Regions from separate parts of the Mesorhizobium sp. M1163 genome, predicted to be linked through region 1. Evidence: riboswitches for the same ligand, from Rfam matches in the RefSeq annotation. Region 1 holds a riboswitch; each other region holds the start of a gene.
What was found. Region 1 has a riboswitch for thiamine pyrophosphate ahead of thiB (thiamine ABC transporter substrate binding subunit). Riboswitches for the same ligand answer to the same signal wherever they lie in the genome.
Positions count from the first base shown of each region.

Region 2: it holds a riboswitch for thiamine pyrophosphate, as region 1 does, so the genes downstream of both, thiC (phosphomethylpyrimidine synthase ThiC) here and thiB (thiamine ABC transporter substrate binding subunit) in region 1, are expected to answer to the same signal.
Region 3: it holds a riboswitch for thiamine pyrophosphate, as region 1 does, so the genes downstream of both, thiC (phosphomethylpyrimidine synthase ThiC) here and thiB (thiamine ABC transporter substrate binding subunit) in region 1, are expected to answer to the same signal.

Region 1 is NZ_JAMYMF010000043.1:13,972-19,332, forward strand. Features, by position in the region: gene NKH43_RS30305 (ABC-F family ATP-binding cassette domain-containing protein) at 1-1,078, opposite strand, end outside; gene NKH43_RS30310 (thiamine diphosphokinase) at 1,080-1,724, opposite strand; TPP riboswitch at 1,852-1,966, shown strand; gene thiB (thiamine ABC transporter substrate binding subunit) at 2,010-3,023, shown strand; gene thiP (thiamine/thiamine pyrophosphate ABC transporter permease) at 3,257-4,876, shown strand; gene thiQ (thiamine ABC transporter ATP-binding protein) at 4,873-5,361, shown strand, end outside.
Region 2 is NZ_JAMYMF010000045.1:40,415-45,775, reverse strand. Features, by position in the region: gene NKH43_RS30920 (Fic family protein) at 892-2,436, shown strand; TPP riboswitch at 2,619-2,735, shown strand; gene thiC (phosphomethylpyrimidine synthase ThiC) at 2,840-4,675, shown strand; gene thiO (glycine oxidase ThiO) at 4,672-5,361, shown strand, end outside.
Region 3 is NZ_JAMYMF010000025.1:7,429-12,789, forward strand. Features, by position in the region: gene NKH43_RS22440 (two-component system VirA-like sensor kinase) at 1-1,558, shown strand, start outside; partial or broken gene NKH43_RS22445 (ATP-grasp domain-containing protein) at 1,676-2,618, shown strand; TPP riboswitch at 2,842-2,958, shown strand; gene thiC (phosphomethylpyrimidine synthase ThiC) at 3,063-4,898, shown strand; gene thiO (glycine oxidase ThiO) at 4,895-5,361, shown strand, end outside.

The DNA of each region.
Region 1 (5,361 bases):
GCGGATCGACGGCCTCGCGCTTCTGGTCGAGCGTGGCGATCTCCAGGTTGGTGCCGAGCCGCACCGTGCCTGCGTCCGGCTTCAATTCGCCGGTCAGCATCTTCAATAGCGTCGTCTTGCCGGCGCCGTTCGGCCCGACCAGACCGACGCGATCGCCGCGCTGGATGCGTGTCGAGAATCCCTTGACCACGGTCAGATCGCCAAAGCTCTTCTCGATGTTCTTGGCCTCAATCACCAGCTTGCCGGATTCGGCGGCGTCGCTGGCTGTCATCGTCGCCGCACCCTCGGCGCCACGATGACCGCGAAAGCGCTGGCGCATGGTCTGCAACTCACCGAGCCGGCGCATGTTGCGCTTGCGCCTTGCCGTCACGCCATAGCGCAGCCAGTGCTCCTCGCGCACGATCTGGCGGCCGAGCTTGTGCTGCTCGCGCTCTTCCTCCTCCAACACCGTGTCGCGCCATTCCTCGAAATAGGCAAAGCCCTTATCGAGACGGCGGGTCTGGCCGCGGTCGAGCCAAATTGTGGCGCGTGACACGCGTTCGAGAAAACGGCGGTCATGCGAGATGACGACCAGGGCCGAGGAGGTGCGGGCAAGCTCCTCCTCCAGCCATTCGATAACCGAAAGGTCAAGATGATTGGTCGGCTCATCGAGGAGAAGAATGTCGGGCTCGGGCGCCATGACGCGGGCGAGTGCCGCGCGCCGCGCTTCGCCGCCGGAGAGGTCGTTCGGCCGTTCTTCGCCGGATAGGCCGAGATGCTCCATCAGATAGGTCGCGCGGTAGGGATCGTCGGCGGGCCCGAGGCCTGCCTCGACATAGGCGCGAACGGTCGCAAAACCGTCCATATCGGGCATTTGCGGCAAATAGCGCACGGTCGCCGAGGGCTGGCGGAAGACTTCGCCGTCCTGCGGTTCGATCAGCCCGGCAGCGATCTTGAGGAGCGTCGACTTGCCAGAGCCGTTGCGGCCGACCAGGGCGATCTTGTCGCCAGCTGACGCCGTCAGGGCGGCACCGTCGAGCAGCGGCGCGCCGCCAAAGGTCAGCTTTATCCCGTCGAGATTGAGAAGCGGCGGCGCCATGTCAGCTTTCAGGTAGGGGAAAAGGATGCGCGAGCAGCAGCGCGCGGCCGCTGGCCAGCGCGATTTCCAGCCGGCCCTTGACCTCGTTGGAGATGGTCAGCGACGAGCCGAAGGCAACCTCGACATGGGCGAGCGGCCATTTGGCGCCGGTGACTGTCAGGCCGGCGAGATCCGAAAAGCCGAGCACCGAAAACAGCGTACCGTCGACATAATCGAAGCCAGTCTTTCCAGGCAGCAAAGGAATGCCTTCCTGTGCGCCGCTGGTCAAAAGCACTTCCGTTCCGCCTTCCGCCAGCCGGACGCTGAGCGCCAAATGCAGGAAGATGTGGTCGGTGCGTTTGCCGCCGAAGGCGCCTGCGAGCACAAGGCTGGTCGCACCGCGTTCGAGCGCGGCGGCGATAGCGAGTTCACCGTCGGTCTTGTCCTTTTCGGCGGGAAACACCTGCCGTGGCACGGCGGCCAGATCCTCCGGCAAATCGGCAGGCACGGAATCGAAATCGCCGACCCAGAGTTCCGGCATCAGGCCCAGCATAAGGGCATGGCCGATACCGGCATCGGCAGCGATGACGCGGGAGCCTTCGACCTGGCGGTCGAGCAGCGGCGTGCGGATGAGATCGCCGCCAAGCAGGATGGTGAATGTGCTCATATCTCGTGGCCCTTACCAGCCCTGCCCCGGAAACGGAAGATGAAACGGCAGATGAAACAGGACGCCGCGCTTTGGATGCCCGGCAAACTTCCGCTTGCGCAGCACTTCGGCCGGGCCTATGTGTCGAAACGCTCTAACGGGGTGCCGGACGCGATCTTCGCGGACCGGCTGAGAGGCAAGACTGCCAACCCGCTGAACCTGATCCGGTTTGTACCGGCGGAGGGATTAGACGTTTCGGACAGCCCGACGCCTCAATTCCTTTCAACGCGAACGAAGGAGGCGCCGATGCGCAGTTTTTTCCACTCTCTTGTCTCGATTATCCTGCTTGCGGCATCCGCGCTTGCCCTACCGGGGCAGGCATCGGCACAGGATAAGCTGACCGTCTATACCTATGAAAGCTTCACCGCCGATTGGGGTCCGGGACCGGCGGTGAAGAAGGCCTTCGAGGCCGAGTGCAGCTGCGTCGTCGAATTCGTCTCGGTCGCCGACGGCGTGGCACTGCTCAACCGTGTGAAGCTGGAAGGGGCCGCGACCAAGGCCGATATCGTGCTTGGCCTCGATACCAATTTGACGGCGGACGCCAAGGCAACCGGCCTGTTTTCGCCGCATGGCGCCGTGACGGACGTCAGTGTGCCGGGCGGCTGGCGCGACGATATCTTCGTGCCGTTCGACTATGGCTATTTCGCTGTCGTCTACGATAGCGAAAAACTGAAGAGCCCGCCGAAGAGCCTCAGGGAATTGGTCGAGGGCGATGCCGGCGACAAAATCGTCATCCAGGATCCACGCACCTCGACGCCGGGCCTTGGCCTGCTGTTGTGGGTCAAGTCGGTCTATGGCGACAAGGCGCCGGAAGCCTGGGCCAAACTCAAGGCAAAGGTGCTCACGGTGACGCCGGGCTGGAGCGAGGCCTACGGCCTGTTCACCAAGGGTGAGGCGCCGATGGTGCTGTCCTATACCACTTCGCCAGCCTACCACATGGTTGCCGAAAACACCTCGCGCTACCAGGCGGCGTCCTTCGAGGAAGGCGAATATCTGCAGATCGAGGTCGCTGGGATCACCACCAAGGGCGCGAAGAACCCGCTGGCGAAAAAGTTCATCGCCTTTATGACCGGGCCGAAATTCCAGGACGTCATTCCCGAAACCAACTGGATGTTCCCGGCCGGCAAAACCGACAAGCCGCTCAATCCGGCGTTCGACAAGCTCGTCAAACCGACCAAAACCTTGCTGTTCAGCTCGGAAGAGGTCGCCGCAAATCGCAAGGCCTGGGTCGACGAGTGGCTGGCGGTGATGAGCAAGTAGCTCGGATAGAAAGATGATCGCCCTACGGCGCCCCCCTCTGTCCTGCCGGACATCTCCCCCACAAGGAGGGAGATTGGCCGTCATGCCGGCTTTCGCCAATCTCCGACATTGCCGGAATGAGCGGAGCGCTGAACCTGCCAATCTCTCCCCATGTGGGGGAGATGTCCGGCAGGACAGAGGGGCGCGCGAAGGAACGCAATCCTCGCTAAGAATCTCGAATCTGGTGGTCTAGCGTGCAACGCGCGCCATCATCGGATACCCGCGTCGCTGCCGGCATCGTCGCGCTCGCCGCCATCGCGCTGCTGATCGGCGGGGCATTCGCCGGGCTCGTCGTCGAAGCCATGCGCGACCTGTCGGGCGCCGCCTCCGCCTTTGATTCCTATCTCCTCCGTGTTGCCCGCTTCACGCTCTGGCAGGCTCTGTTGTCGACCCTGCTCTCCGTCGCACCGGCGCTGTTCGTCGCGCGCGCCCTGTCGCGGCACCCACAGTTTTTCGGGCGAGGCTTTGTCCTGCAGCTTTTCGCCGTGCCGCTGGCGCTGCCGGCCATTGTTGCCGCACTCGGTGTCTTGGCACTTTATGGCCGCGCCGGGTATTTCGCCGGCTTGCTCGGTGCGATTGGCGGCCAGAACTGGCCCGGCATCTATGGCCTATCGGGTATTCTCGTCGCCCACGTCTTTTTCAACCTGCCGCTGGCAACGCGACTGTTCCTGGAAGCGTTGCAGACGGTGCCGGCTAACCAATGGCGGCTGGCGAGCCAGCTTGGCATGGGTGCTGCGCCGGCCTTCCGGCTGATCGAATGGCCGGCGTTGCGTGCGGCCCTGCCGGGCGTTGCCGGGCTCGTTTTCATGCTGTGCATCACCTCCTTCACCATCGTGCTTACGCTCGGCGGCGGGCCGCGCGCGACGACGCTGGAGGTTGCCATATACCAGGCGCTGCGTTTCGACTTCGACCCGGCGCGGGCGGTGACGCTGACCTTGTTGCAGATTGCCCTGACCTTCGTCGTCGTGCTGGCACTGACGCGGCTTGGCGCCAGTATGACCGGCGACGCCAATCTGCCGGTAGCCCCGCGCCGGTATTTTTCAGCCGGTGCGGCCGAGACCGTGCTGAACGCACTGGTGATCGGGCTGGCACTGCTGTTTGTCGCCGGACCGATGGCGGCTACGCTGTCGGCCGGGCTTGGCGCCGATCTCGGCCGCCTGGCCGGCGAGGGCGCGGTGCGGCAAGCGACGGCGACCAGTGCCGTGCTCTCCCTCCTATCGGCGCTGCTCTCCTTGGCGTTGTCGCTGTCGCTGGTTATGGCGCGCCGGGCGCTGGCGCTCACCCGGCGGACCGGCAGGCGGACGCTGCTCGAACACCTGGCCGACACCGGTGCGGGGTTCGTCCTGGTGGTGCCGCCCATCGTCATCGGTGCCGGCTGGTTCCTGCTCCTGCGCAGCGTCAGCGATGTCTTTGCGATCGCCCCTGTCATGGTGGTTGTGGTCAATGCGGTGATGGCGATGCCGTTCGCCATCCGCGCCATCCGCCCCGCCTATGACGCGGCGAGCGAACGCCACGAACGGCTCTGTGCACAGCTTGGCATCTCGGGCTGGAACCGGTTGCGTCTGGTCGACTGGCCGTCGCTGCGGCGGCCGCTCGCCACCGGCTTCGCCTTCGCCATGGCGCTGTCGCTCGGTGATCTCGGCGTCATTGCGCTGTTCGGCAGCGATTCCGTGCAGACATTGCCCTATCTGTTGCTGGCGCGCATGGGCAGCTACCGCACCGAGGATGCGGCCGGCCTGGCGCTGCTGCTCGGCCTTGTCTGCCTGGCGCTTGTGCTGACCGCGGACTGGCTGGGAAGGAGGGAGAAATCATGATGCCGATCAGCCCGGAACGGTCGATTTCGGTCGAAAAAGGCGCGGCCGTGCGGCTCGATAATGTCTCGTTCAGCTATGGTGAAACGCCGCTTATATTCGATGTCGATTTCCCGGCGTCGGAAATCACCGCCATCATGGGGCCGAGCGGTTCGGGAAAGTCGACGCTGCTCAATCTGGTGGCCGGTTTCGAGGCGCCGCGGTCAGGCCGCGTGCTCATCGGCGGCGCCGACGTCAGCACTGCGCCGCCATCAGCGCGGCCGGTATCGATGGTGTTCCAGGAAAACAACCTGTTTGCCCATCTGTCCCTCGAGCAGAATGTCGGGCTCGGCCGCTCGCCTTCGCTCATGCTGAGCGAGGCTGACCGCGCCGCAATCGCCGCAGCGCTGAAGCGCGTCGGCCTTGCCGGCAAGGAAAGCCGGCTGCCGCGCGAACTCTCCGGCGGTGAGCGGCAGCGCGTCGCGCTCGCTCGGGTCCTGGTGCGCGAC
Region 2 (5,361 bases), on a different contig from region 1:
CTTTGCTCGCAAGTTTTCGTCAGCCAGCGCAGGGCCTCCTCTTACGCTCGCTGGTCGTCAAGGCCCAGCGGCCACTAGCTGACAGTCCCCCCCGCAGCCAAGCCGCTGGGCCCTCGACGTGGGGAACGAGCATTGGAGACGATGTCGCGCTTTCCGTTACAGCCCGAACGCGGGTGACAGATGACCGTGTCCGAGCTACGATTTCACGCATTCGATCAGGCACAGCTCTCTCGGGCTAGCGCGCCAAGCATGAGTTAGCTCCCGAATGAGCAGGTGCCACCCAGTTCAGCTTCGGCCCTTGCGCGCGCAAAGTATTGGGCGAGATCGATCGGCAGTCCGGTCGGCAAATTGGGGCAGCGATGGCGAGAATGAATGCCAGGAACTTCCCTTCGGTGCCGCTTCGTCGATCTGTTTGCCGAGAAGACGCGCGCGCTGCGTTCCGTCCCCCATACCGCAGAGAACTCACTTCAGGTCACACACACACACGACGCCACCGAGATCCTGCATCAGTTTTCTACTCCGACGCCGCCACGTCACCAAGATCAGTCGCGAGCGTGATCGCGGCTATCAAATCGGGATCGCGCGCCGGAGCACTCTATGAGTGAGCCCCGAACGGCGCGGTTCTACTCGAGCAATCCGGCTCGACGTAAGGCGGGCCATCCGTGCCGGCCTCGTGACTAAAAGACCGGCGAATGGCGGTTCCTGGACTCACCTTTTTGTCTGAAGTCGCTTCCTTGAGCCGGTGGCGGAGTTCTCGCTTGATGACTCCAGCACCGTTTAGAATCGGTTTTCGGAAAATTTGTCTTGTGGCATCAATTTTCATGGAATAGGATCATTTTTCATAGATGTTGGCCCAACTGAACCAAAATTCGATGAAAGGATTCGCTTTTCATGCCTGCGGTGCAAGAGCACCAATTTTCAGGTCCTGTTACCGTTTTTCAGGAAATCCGCCTTCCTGAAACGGCGACCCCGGCCGGGTACAGCGCGCTGATCGGAGCCTACAGGCTCGCCGTGCCCTTGCCCCGTAGGTTGTTCGCCACGGGCGAGCATCATCGCATTACCGAACGGGATGGCTGGCGGATCATGACCCCCCGCCACGCCCCAAATCCTACCCTCGAAGGCCACCTGACCTTTGCGCTCAAGTACGAGGGACTGGACCTTGCCGTCCTCAAGCGGCTGTTCCAAGTGACCGGTCCCGCGCCGATCGAGGCGCTGGTCCGTGAAAGCCCGACCGGCAGTTATGCCCGCCGCATCTGGTTTTTATATGAATGGCTGAGGGGAGCGCGTATCGATCTGCCGGACGCGGCGGCCGGACGATACATTCCGGTTGTCGATCCCGAGCTGCAGTGGCCCGGACCCGACAAGACCGCTTCGCGCTACCGCGTAAGGGACAATCTCCCCGGCACGCGTGAGTTCTGCCCTCTGGTGTTCCGCACCAAGATTCTCGAAAAATTCATCGGCCTTGAACTACCGCGGCGCGCGGAGGCAATCGTAGCGGACGTGCCGCGCGACCTTCTTGCTCGGACCGCCGCCTTTCTTTTGCTCAAAGACTCGCGATCAAGCTATGCGATCGAGGGCGAGCACCCGCCGCAAGATCGCATCCAGCGCTGGGGCCGCGCCATCGGCGAAGCCGGCCGCTGGCCGATCGATCGCGATGAGCTGCTGCGTCTGCAAAGAATTGTACTTGGCGACGCCCGTTTCGTAAGACTTGGCTTCCGAAAAGAAGGAGGTTTCGTCGGTGAGCATGACCGAGACAACGGCACGCCCTTGCCCGATCACATCAGCGCTCGGCCCGAGGACCTGCCGCGGCTAATCGATGGAATGGCGGCGTTCGATCAGGGCCCCGCGCAAAACCTTGATGCAGTCGTAGCCGCCGCAATCCTCGCCTTCGGCTTTGTCTACATTCACCCGTTCGAGGACGGAAACGGCCGCATTCACCGCTACCTAATCCACCACGTCCTTGCCATGCGCGGCTTCAATCCGCCGGGAGTGGTCTTTCCCGTCTCGGCCGCGATCCTGGACCAGATCAACGAGTACAGGGGCGTGCTCGAGAGCTATTCGCAGCGCCTTCTGCCGTTGGTGGAATGGGAACCGACGCCGCAATTCAACGTCCGGGTGCTGAATGACACCGGTGATTTCTACCGGTTCTTCGATGCAACCCCGCACGCCGAATTCCTCTATGCCTGCGTTCAGCGGACGATCGAACGGGACCTTCCCGAGGAAACCGCATTTCTGCAGCGCTACGATCAGTTCCGGCAGCAGGTGGACGCCTTTATTGACATGCCCGAGCGGTTGACCGATCTGCTCTTCCGTTTTCTTCACCAGAATGATGGACATCTATCGAACCGCGCGCGCGAAAAGGAATTCGCCACGCTGACCAGTGACGAGGCAGGAAGAATCGAGGCGATCTACGCGCAAACCTTTGGTGCCCATTGAAGGTGTGATCATCAGGATCGATTTTCAGTCCGACGGTTTGCGATTCCCTTGTCCCTGCCTTCATCTCCGAGGCTTGACTTGTCGCCGAGACATGCACGATTTTGTCCGCACGGTCTGACCGGCCGCCGATCAGCCGCGGCCAGAACGCGCTTGACAAACCGGAGCCGTCCCGTCCAACCTCACGCATTCACCAGGGGAGTCCCGGCAAGGGGCTGAGATACTGCTGGCATTCGCGGCGCAGTGACCCGTTGAACCTGATCCAGTTCATACTGGCGTAGGGACGGTGCAAGCGCTTTGCGGGAGTTTACGCCCGAGGTCCTGTTTCGGCAGGTCGACAGAAGCGTCTTTTCATCCTCCCGGCACAGAACTGGGTCTCCAATGCAACGAGCAAAGGAGCCTCAAGATGAATGCCCTCACCCCCGCCGTCTCGACGGGACCGCTGCCCGCCTCACGAAAAATCCACAAGCCCGGTGCCATCCACCCGCAGATCAGGGTGCCGATGCGCGAAATCTCCGTCCATCCGACGGCCGGCGAACCGCCCGTCACCGTCTACGATCCGTCCGGCCCCTATACAGACCCGACTGTCGAAACCAGCATCGAAAATGGCCTTGCACGGCTTCGCCACGAATGGATTACGGCGCGCGGCGATGTCGAGGCCTATGACGGCCGCCATGTCCGGCCGGAGGACAACGGATTCGCGACGGGCGAACGCCTGACGCCGGAATTTCCCATTCGCCACCAACCGCTCAGAGCCAAAGCAGGCAAGGCGGTGACGCAGCTTGCCTATGCGCGCGCCGGCATCATCACACCCGAAATGGAGTTCGCCGCCATCCGCGAGAACCTTGGTCGCGAGATCCTGCACGGCAAGCTTGAGCGCGACGGCGAGGCTTTCGGCGCGACACTGCCCGATTTCGTCACGCCGGATTTCGTGCGTGATGAGGTGGCGCGCGGACGCGCAATCATTCCCGCCAACATCAACCATCCCGAGAGCGAGCCGATGATCATCGGTCGCAATTTCCTGGTCAAGATCAACGCCAACATCGGCAACTCCGCCGTCACATCGTCGATGGCTGAAGAGGTCGAAAAAATGGTGTGGGCGATCCGCTGGGGCGCAGACACGGTGATGGACCTGTCGACCGGCCGCAACATCCACAACATCCGCGACTGGATCGTCCGCAACGCGCCGGTGCCGATCGGCACGGTGCCGCTCTATCAGGCGCTCGAAAAGGTCGGCGGCATCGCCGAGGACCTGACCTGGGAGGTCTACCGCGACACGCTGATCGAACAGGCCGAACAGGGCGTCGACTATTTCACCATCCATGCGGGCGTGCGGCTGCACTACATCCCGCTGACCGTTGACCGGGTCACTGGCATCGTCTCGCGCGGTGGCTCGATCATGGCCAAATGGTGCCTGCATCATCACCGGGAAAGCTTCCTCTACGAACATTTCGCCGAGATCTGCGACATTTGCCGCGCCTATGACGTGTCCTTTTCGCTGGGCGACGGCCTTCGTCCTGGCTCGATCGCCGACGCCAATGACGCAGCACAATTCGCCGAGCTGGAGACGCTCGGCGAGCTGACACAGATCGCCTGGGCGAAGGATTGCCAGGTAATGATCGAAGGCCCCGGCCACGTGCCGATGCACAAGGTCAAGGAGAACATGGACAAGCAGCTCGCCGTCTGCGGCGAGGCGCCGTTCTATACGCTTGGGCCGCTGACGACCGACATCGCGCCGGGCTACGACCACATCACCTCCGGCATCGGCGCGGCGATGATCGGTTGGTTCGGCACCGCCATGCTCTGCTACGTCACGCCCAAGGAGCATCTCGGCCTTCCCGATCGCAACGACGTCAAGATCGGCGTGATCACCTACAAGATAGCCGCCCATGCCGCCGACCTGGCAAAAGGTCATCCGGCGGCGAAAGTCAGGGATGATGCCCTTTCCCGCGCGCGCTTCGAATTCCGCTGGGAGGACCAGTTCAACCTGTCGCTCGATCCCGAAACCGCGCGGTCCTTCCACGATCAGACCTTGCCCAAGGAGGCGCACAAGCTGGCGCATTTCTGCTCGATGTGCGGGCCGAAATTCTGCTCGATGCGAATTTCCCACGACATCCGCACCGAAGCGCAGAAGGAGGGCATGGCGGCGATGGCGGCGAAATACCGCGAGGGCGGCGATCTCTACCTGCCGGCGGACGAGACCGGCGCACCGCTCATACCTCAGCCACGTGAGCCATTATGAAGGTGCTGGTCAAAGGGGCCGGCGTTGCCGGCCTCACCGCCGCCTTCGAGCTCGCCGCACGCGGCGCGGCGGTTTCCGTTGCCGAGACAAGGCCTGGCCTTGGGGGCAATGCGTCGTGGTTCGCCGGCGGCATGTTGGCGCCATGGTGCGAGCGCGAAAGCGCCGAGCAGCCGGTGCTGGATCTCGGGCGCGGTGCCGCCGACTGGTGGGATGCCGCAACGCCCGGCCAGGTGACGCGGGCCGGAACGCTGGTCGTGGCCGCGCCGCGCGATGCGGGCGAGATCGACCGCTTCGCCAGCCGCACCTCGGGCCATCGGCGTGTCGATGAAGACGAAATTGCGCTCCTGGAGCCCGACCTCGCCGGCCGCTTCCGGCGCGGATTGCTCTTCTCCGACGAGGCGCATCTCGACCCGCGTCAGGCGATGGCAGCGCTTCATGACAAGCTCGCAGCCATGGGTGTCGAGTTTCACTTCGGCACCGAGGTCTGGCATGTTTTTGGTTTCGATCATCAGATCGACTGCACGGGAATGGCAGCCATCGATGACCGGCTACGCGGCGTTCGCGGCGAAATGCTGATCCTGCGCACGCCCGACATCTCGCTGTCGCGCCCGGTCCGGCTGCTTCATCCGCGCTTTCCGCTCTATGTGGTGCCGCGCACCGGCCAGTGTTTCATGGTCGGTGCGACC
Region 3 (5,361 bases), on a different contig from region 1:
GCGGCGCTTCTCCACCGAAGCAGCGCTTAGACTCATTCAATGCGTTTTCAATGCGGATCAATGCGCGCTTGCTCTGGTGGATCCGAGTATCAGCAGGAATACCGAGTACTTTGTCGCGAACAAGCGCATGCGCGTCTGGAACGCCACGCTAATCAATGAAGTCGTCTCACTTGTACACCCGGAACAGCCAGTGTTTCGCGTCGTTCCCGCGTCGGAAGTGGTTCGGACTGCCGTAGGCACTACCGGTGTTTGTCAAATTGTTGGTTGCAGGGCCTCCGATCAGCAGGCTGCGGTTTGTATCCTTGTTTTTGAAGGAGATCGCTCACCACCCTCCACAGACGACCTCCTGGTTCTGGCGAGCGCTACTGTGCGTTTAGGCAACCATCTTGAAATGCAACGTGTACACACGGAACGTAACCTTTTTGAGAGTCGATGGGAGCATGCGGAAAGGCTGACGGCTGTCGGCACAATCGCAAGCGGCGTTACACATGAATTCAATAATGTTCTAGGAGCAATAGTCGGCTACGCAGAGATGGCTAAAGGTCTTGTGCGTCGCCCCTCGAGAATTCGGGGCCACATCGGCCAAATTATCTTGGCCAGCAACCGAGCCAAACTGATTATTGACCAAATTTTGTCACTAAGCCGAAATCGGAAGCGCGTGGCGATGCCTTTCGACGTCTCGGAGAGTGTAATGGATCTCGCGCCATTGCTGCGGGTTGCACTTCGTGTGGATGTTCAGTTGAACTTCAAGATCAACGAGTGGCAAACGGTGATCGAGGGCAGCCCGACCGAGATACAGCAGATCCTTATGAATCTATGCAAGAACGCGTCGGAGGCTCTCTTGAATGAGGGCCGTGTCGAGATTAGCGTTTCTCGCGCTCACGTCTGTCAAACGAAGCCCGTGGCTAAGGGCACCTTGAAACCGGGAGATTACGTTCTCCTCTCCATCAGCGACGATGGCCAAGGAATCGCAAGTTCGGTGCTTCCGCATATCTTTGAGCCCTTTTTTACCACGCGCTCTCGCGTCGGCGGGACCGGACTGGGTCTTGCTGCAGTGGACCGCCATGTGAGCGCGCTCGCAGGATGCCTTGACGTCACCTCGGCTGTTGGCCGAGGTACACGCTTCGATCTCTACTTACCGGCCTGCGCTGAGGAGCAGGTCAGAGCTGATAGCGCTTTCGGCCCATGCGATGGATCACTTGGCAACGGAGAAATCATTGCAGTCGTGGAGCCCGATCCAGCAGCGTTGGAGATCTACAACGATAAGATCGCCGCGCTTGGTTATAAGCCTGTCGGCTTCGCGACCTTCGAAAGTCTTTGCGACTGGATCGAGAGCGGGAAGGCAGCCGACCTCCTAATTTTCGATAAAGCGACTTTCCTCGGGCCAGGACAGCCCGAAGCCGTACGTACCACCCTGATGACGGTGCCCATCATCGTCGTTGGTGGAAGCGACCCCATGCCGATCACATCTGGTAATCAGACCTTCGTCCTTTGGCTAGCCAAACCGGTCTCGTCCAGGACGATGGAGCATGCAATTCGTAGGATGATAATGGCATGATGCCGCCGACGCGCTCAGGATACCGAGCTACCGAGGCAGTCGGAGGCGGAGCCGGCTGGGATCCAGCAAATACAAGAGCGTCGGACGATCGCTGCGCACCCGGCTCATGGCGAGTTCCTCGCGCAGGCCGGCGTTCCAATACCGGCTTATCGGTTGGCAACGAATGCGGCGGAGGTAGAAAGCTCGGCTGCAGAGATCGGCCTGCCCGTGATTCTTAAGCCGGCATTAGGCAGCGGCAGCATGGGTGTCCGATTGTGCCGCAGCCTCGAAGACGTAGCCGAACATACGACCTATCTATTGGGCGGAAAGCACATATGGCGGTCTACACCGAAAATACTCGTCGAAGAATTCGCACAGGGCCCGTTCTATAGCATTAATGTTATGGGGAATGAGGTCGTTGCGATTTGCGCCAATGACTTTGGTCCCCTCCCCCATTTCGTCATACGTGAGGTGACGTATCCGGCCCTGCTAACCGATCAGGAGCGTGAGCGCATCGCCGATGTTTCGTTGAGCTGTTTGCGGGCTCTCGGCCTTGGCTGGGGGCCAACTAACATTGAACTCCGGTGCACGAAACGCGGTCCAGTTGTCATTGAAGTCAATCCGCGTCTTAGTGGCGCGCCCGACCCTCAACTGGTCCAGTTAGCTTACGGTGTCGACCTCGTCACCGAGCACATCAAGCTTGTCAATTGGCGAGGAATGGGATCTGCGCAAAAAGCATTCGCATACTGCGGCCGCGCGATTCCTGCTTCCTGATCAAGATGGCACCCTGGACTGGATTGGTGGCGACACTCAGGCAGCTGCTATATCAGGTGTGGCCGAGGTCAAATTGAATGTTGAACCCAAGACACCGATCGTCAGGAAGGGGGATTTCCGAGACTGGATTGGACATGTCATTGCCACTTCGCCCAGCCGTGCTGAAACCGAGGGCGCCCTTCAGCGAGCGGTCGACTTGATCGATTGGTCGATCACCCCTTTTCCGGCGACAATAGGAGGTGATCGAGAGCACGATGTTTGTGGGGCGTTCGGGCGGCCCACCAGTTCTGTTCCGATCAGGCATTGACGGCTTAAGATCCTTGAAACGCAGCAGTTCCGTCTACGTCAATGTCACATCAAGTTTGATGAGGCAAATGCAGCTTTGGCCACACCTGCCCTATCTCCCGCGGAACTTCTCCGCGACCCGTGGCGAGGCCGTCGGCCCAATTTGGGCCCAATTTGATTGCCGCCCACCGCCGCCGCAGGACGAACATGCGCTTGACAAGACAACCCCGGCCCGTTCAACTTGAGGCATTCACCAGGGGAGTCCCGGCAAGGGGCTGAGATACTGCTGGCTTTCGCGGCGCAGTGACCCGTTGAACCTGATCCAGTTCATACTGGCGTAGGGACGGTGCAAGCGCTTTGCGGGAGTTCACGCCCGAGGTCCTGTTTCAGCAGGTCGCTAGAAGCGTCTTTTCATCCTTCCGGCACAGAACTGGGTCTCCAATGCAACGAGCAAAGGAGCCTCAAGATGAATGCCCTCACCCCCGCCGTCTCGACGGGACCGCTGCCTGCCTCACGCAAAATCCACAAATCCGGTACCATCCACCCGCAGCTCAGGGTGCCGATGCGCGAAATCTCTGTCCATCCGACAGCCGGCGAGCCGCCCGTCACCGTCTACGATCCGTCGGGCCCCTATACCGATCCGGCTGTCGAAACCAGCATCGAAAAAGGCCTAGCCCGACTTCGCCACGAATGGATTTTGGCGCGCGGCGATGTCGAAGCCTATGACGGCCGCCACGTCCGGCCAGAAGACAATGGGTTCGCTACGGGCGAACGCCTGACGCCAGAATTTCCAGTCCGCAACCGGCCACTCAGGGCCAGGGCCGGCAAGGCGGTGACACAGCTTGCCTATGCGCGCGCCGGCATCATCACGCCCGAAATGGAGTTCGTCGCCATCCGCGAGAACCTTGGTCGTGAGATCCTGCATGGCAAGCTTGAGCGTGACGGCGAGGCTTTCGGCGCGACGCTGCCCGATTTCGTGACGCCGGAATTCGTCCGAGAGGAGGTGGCGCGCGGACGCGCAATCATTCCCGCCAACATCAACCATCCCGAGAGCGAGCCGATGATCATCGGTCGCAATTTCCTGGTCAAGATCAACGCCAATATCGGTAACTCCGCCGTCACCTCGTCCATGGCCAAAGAGGTCGAAAAGATGGTGTGGGCGATCCGCTGGGGCGCCGATACGGTGATGGACCTGTCGACCGGCCGAAACATCCACAACATCCGCGACTGGATCGTGCGCAACTCGCCGGTGCCGATCGGCACGGTGCCGCTCTACCAGGCGCTCGAGAAGGTTGGCGGCATTGCCGAGGATCTGACCTGGGAGGTCTACCGCGACACGCTGATCGAGCAGGCCGAACAGGGCGTCGACTATTTCACCATCCATGCGGGCGTGCGGCTGCACTACATCCCGCTGACCGTTGACCGGGTCACTGGCATCGTCTCGCGCGGTGGCTCGATCATGGCCAAATGGTGCCTGCACCATCACCGGGAAAGCTTCCTCTACGAACATTTCGCCGAGATCTGCGACATTTGCCGCGGCTATGACGTGTCCTTTTCGCTGGGCGACGGCCTTCGTCCCGGCTCGATCGCCGACGCCAATGACGCAGCACAATTCGCCGAACTGGAAACGCTCGGCGAGTTGACAAAGATCGCCTGGGCCAAGGATTGCCAGGTGATGATCGAGGGGCCGGGCCATGTTCCCATGCACAAGATCAAGGAGAACATGGACAAGCAGCTCGCCGTCTGCGGCGAGGCGCCGTTCTATACGCTTGGGCCGCTGACGACCGACATCGCGCCGGGCTACGACCACATCACCTCCGGCATCGGCGCGGCGATGATCGGTTGGTTCGGCACCGCCATGCTCTGCTACGTCACGCCCAAGGAACATCTCGGCCTTCCCGATCGCAACGACGTCAAGACGGGCGTCATCACCTACAAGATAGCCGCACACGCCGCTGATCTGGCGAAGGGTCATCCGGCGGCGAAACTCAGGGACGATTCCCTTTCCCGCGCGCGCTTCGAGTTCCGCTGGGAGGACCAGTTCAACCTGTCGCTCGATCCCGAAACCGCGCGGTCCTTCCACGATCAGACCTTGCCCAAGGAGGCGCACAAGCTGGCGCATTTCTGCTCGATGTGCGGGCCGAAATTCTGCTCCATGCGTATCTCCCACGACATCCGCGCCGAGGCGCAGAAGGAGGGCATGGCGGCGATGGCGGCGAAATACCGCGAGGGCGGCAATCTCTACATACCGGCGGACGAGACCGGCGCACCGGCCATGCCACAGGCGCATGCGCCATCATGAGGGTGCTGGTCAAAGGGGCCGGTGTTGCCGGCCTCACCGCCGCCTTCGAGCTCGCCGCACGCGGCGCGGTGACCACCGTTGCCGAGACAAGGCCTGCCATCGAGGGCAATGCGTCGTGGTTCGCCGGTGGTATGCTCGCGCCATGGTGCGAGCGTGAAAGCGCCGAGCAGCCGGTGCTGGATCTCGGACGCGACGCCGCCGACTGGTGGGATGCGGTGCTACCGGGTCAGGTGATACGTGCCGGAACGTTGGTCGTGGCCGCGCTGCGTGATACTGGCGAGCTCGACCGGTTCGCCAGCCGCACGTCGGGATATCGGCGGGTCGCCGAAGATGAAATTTCGCTCCTGGAACCCGACCTCGCCGGCCGCTTCTGGCGCGGATTGCTCTTCCCCGATGAGGCTCATCTCGACCCGCGCCAGGCGATGGTAGCACTTCATGACAAGCTCGCGGCCATGGGCGTCGA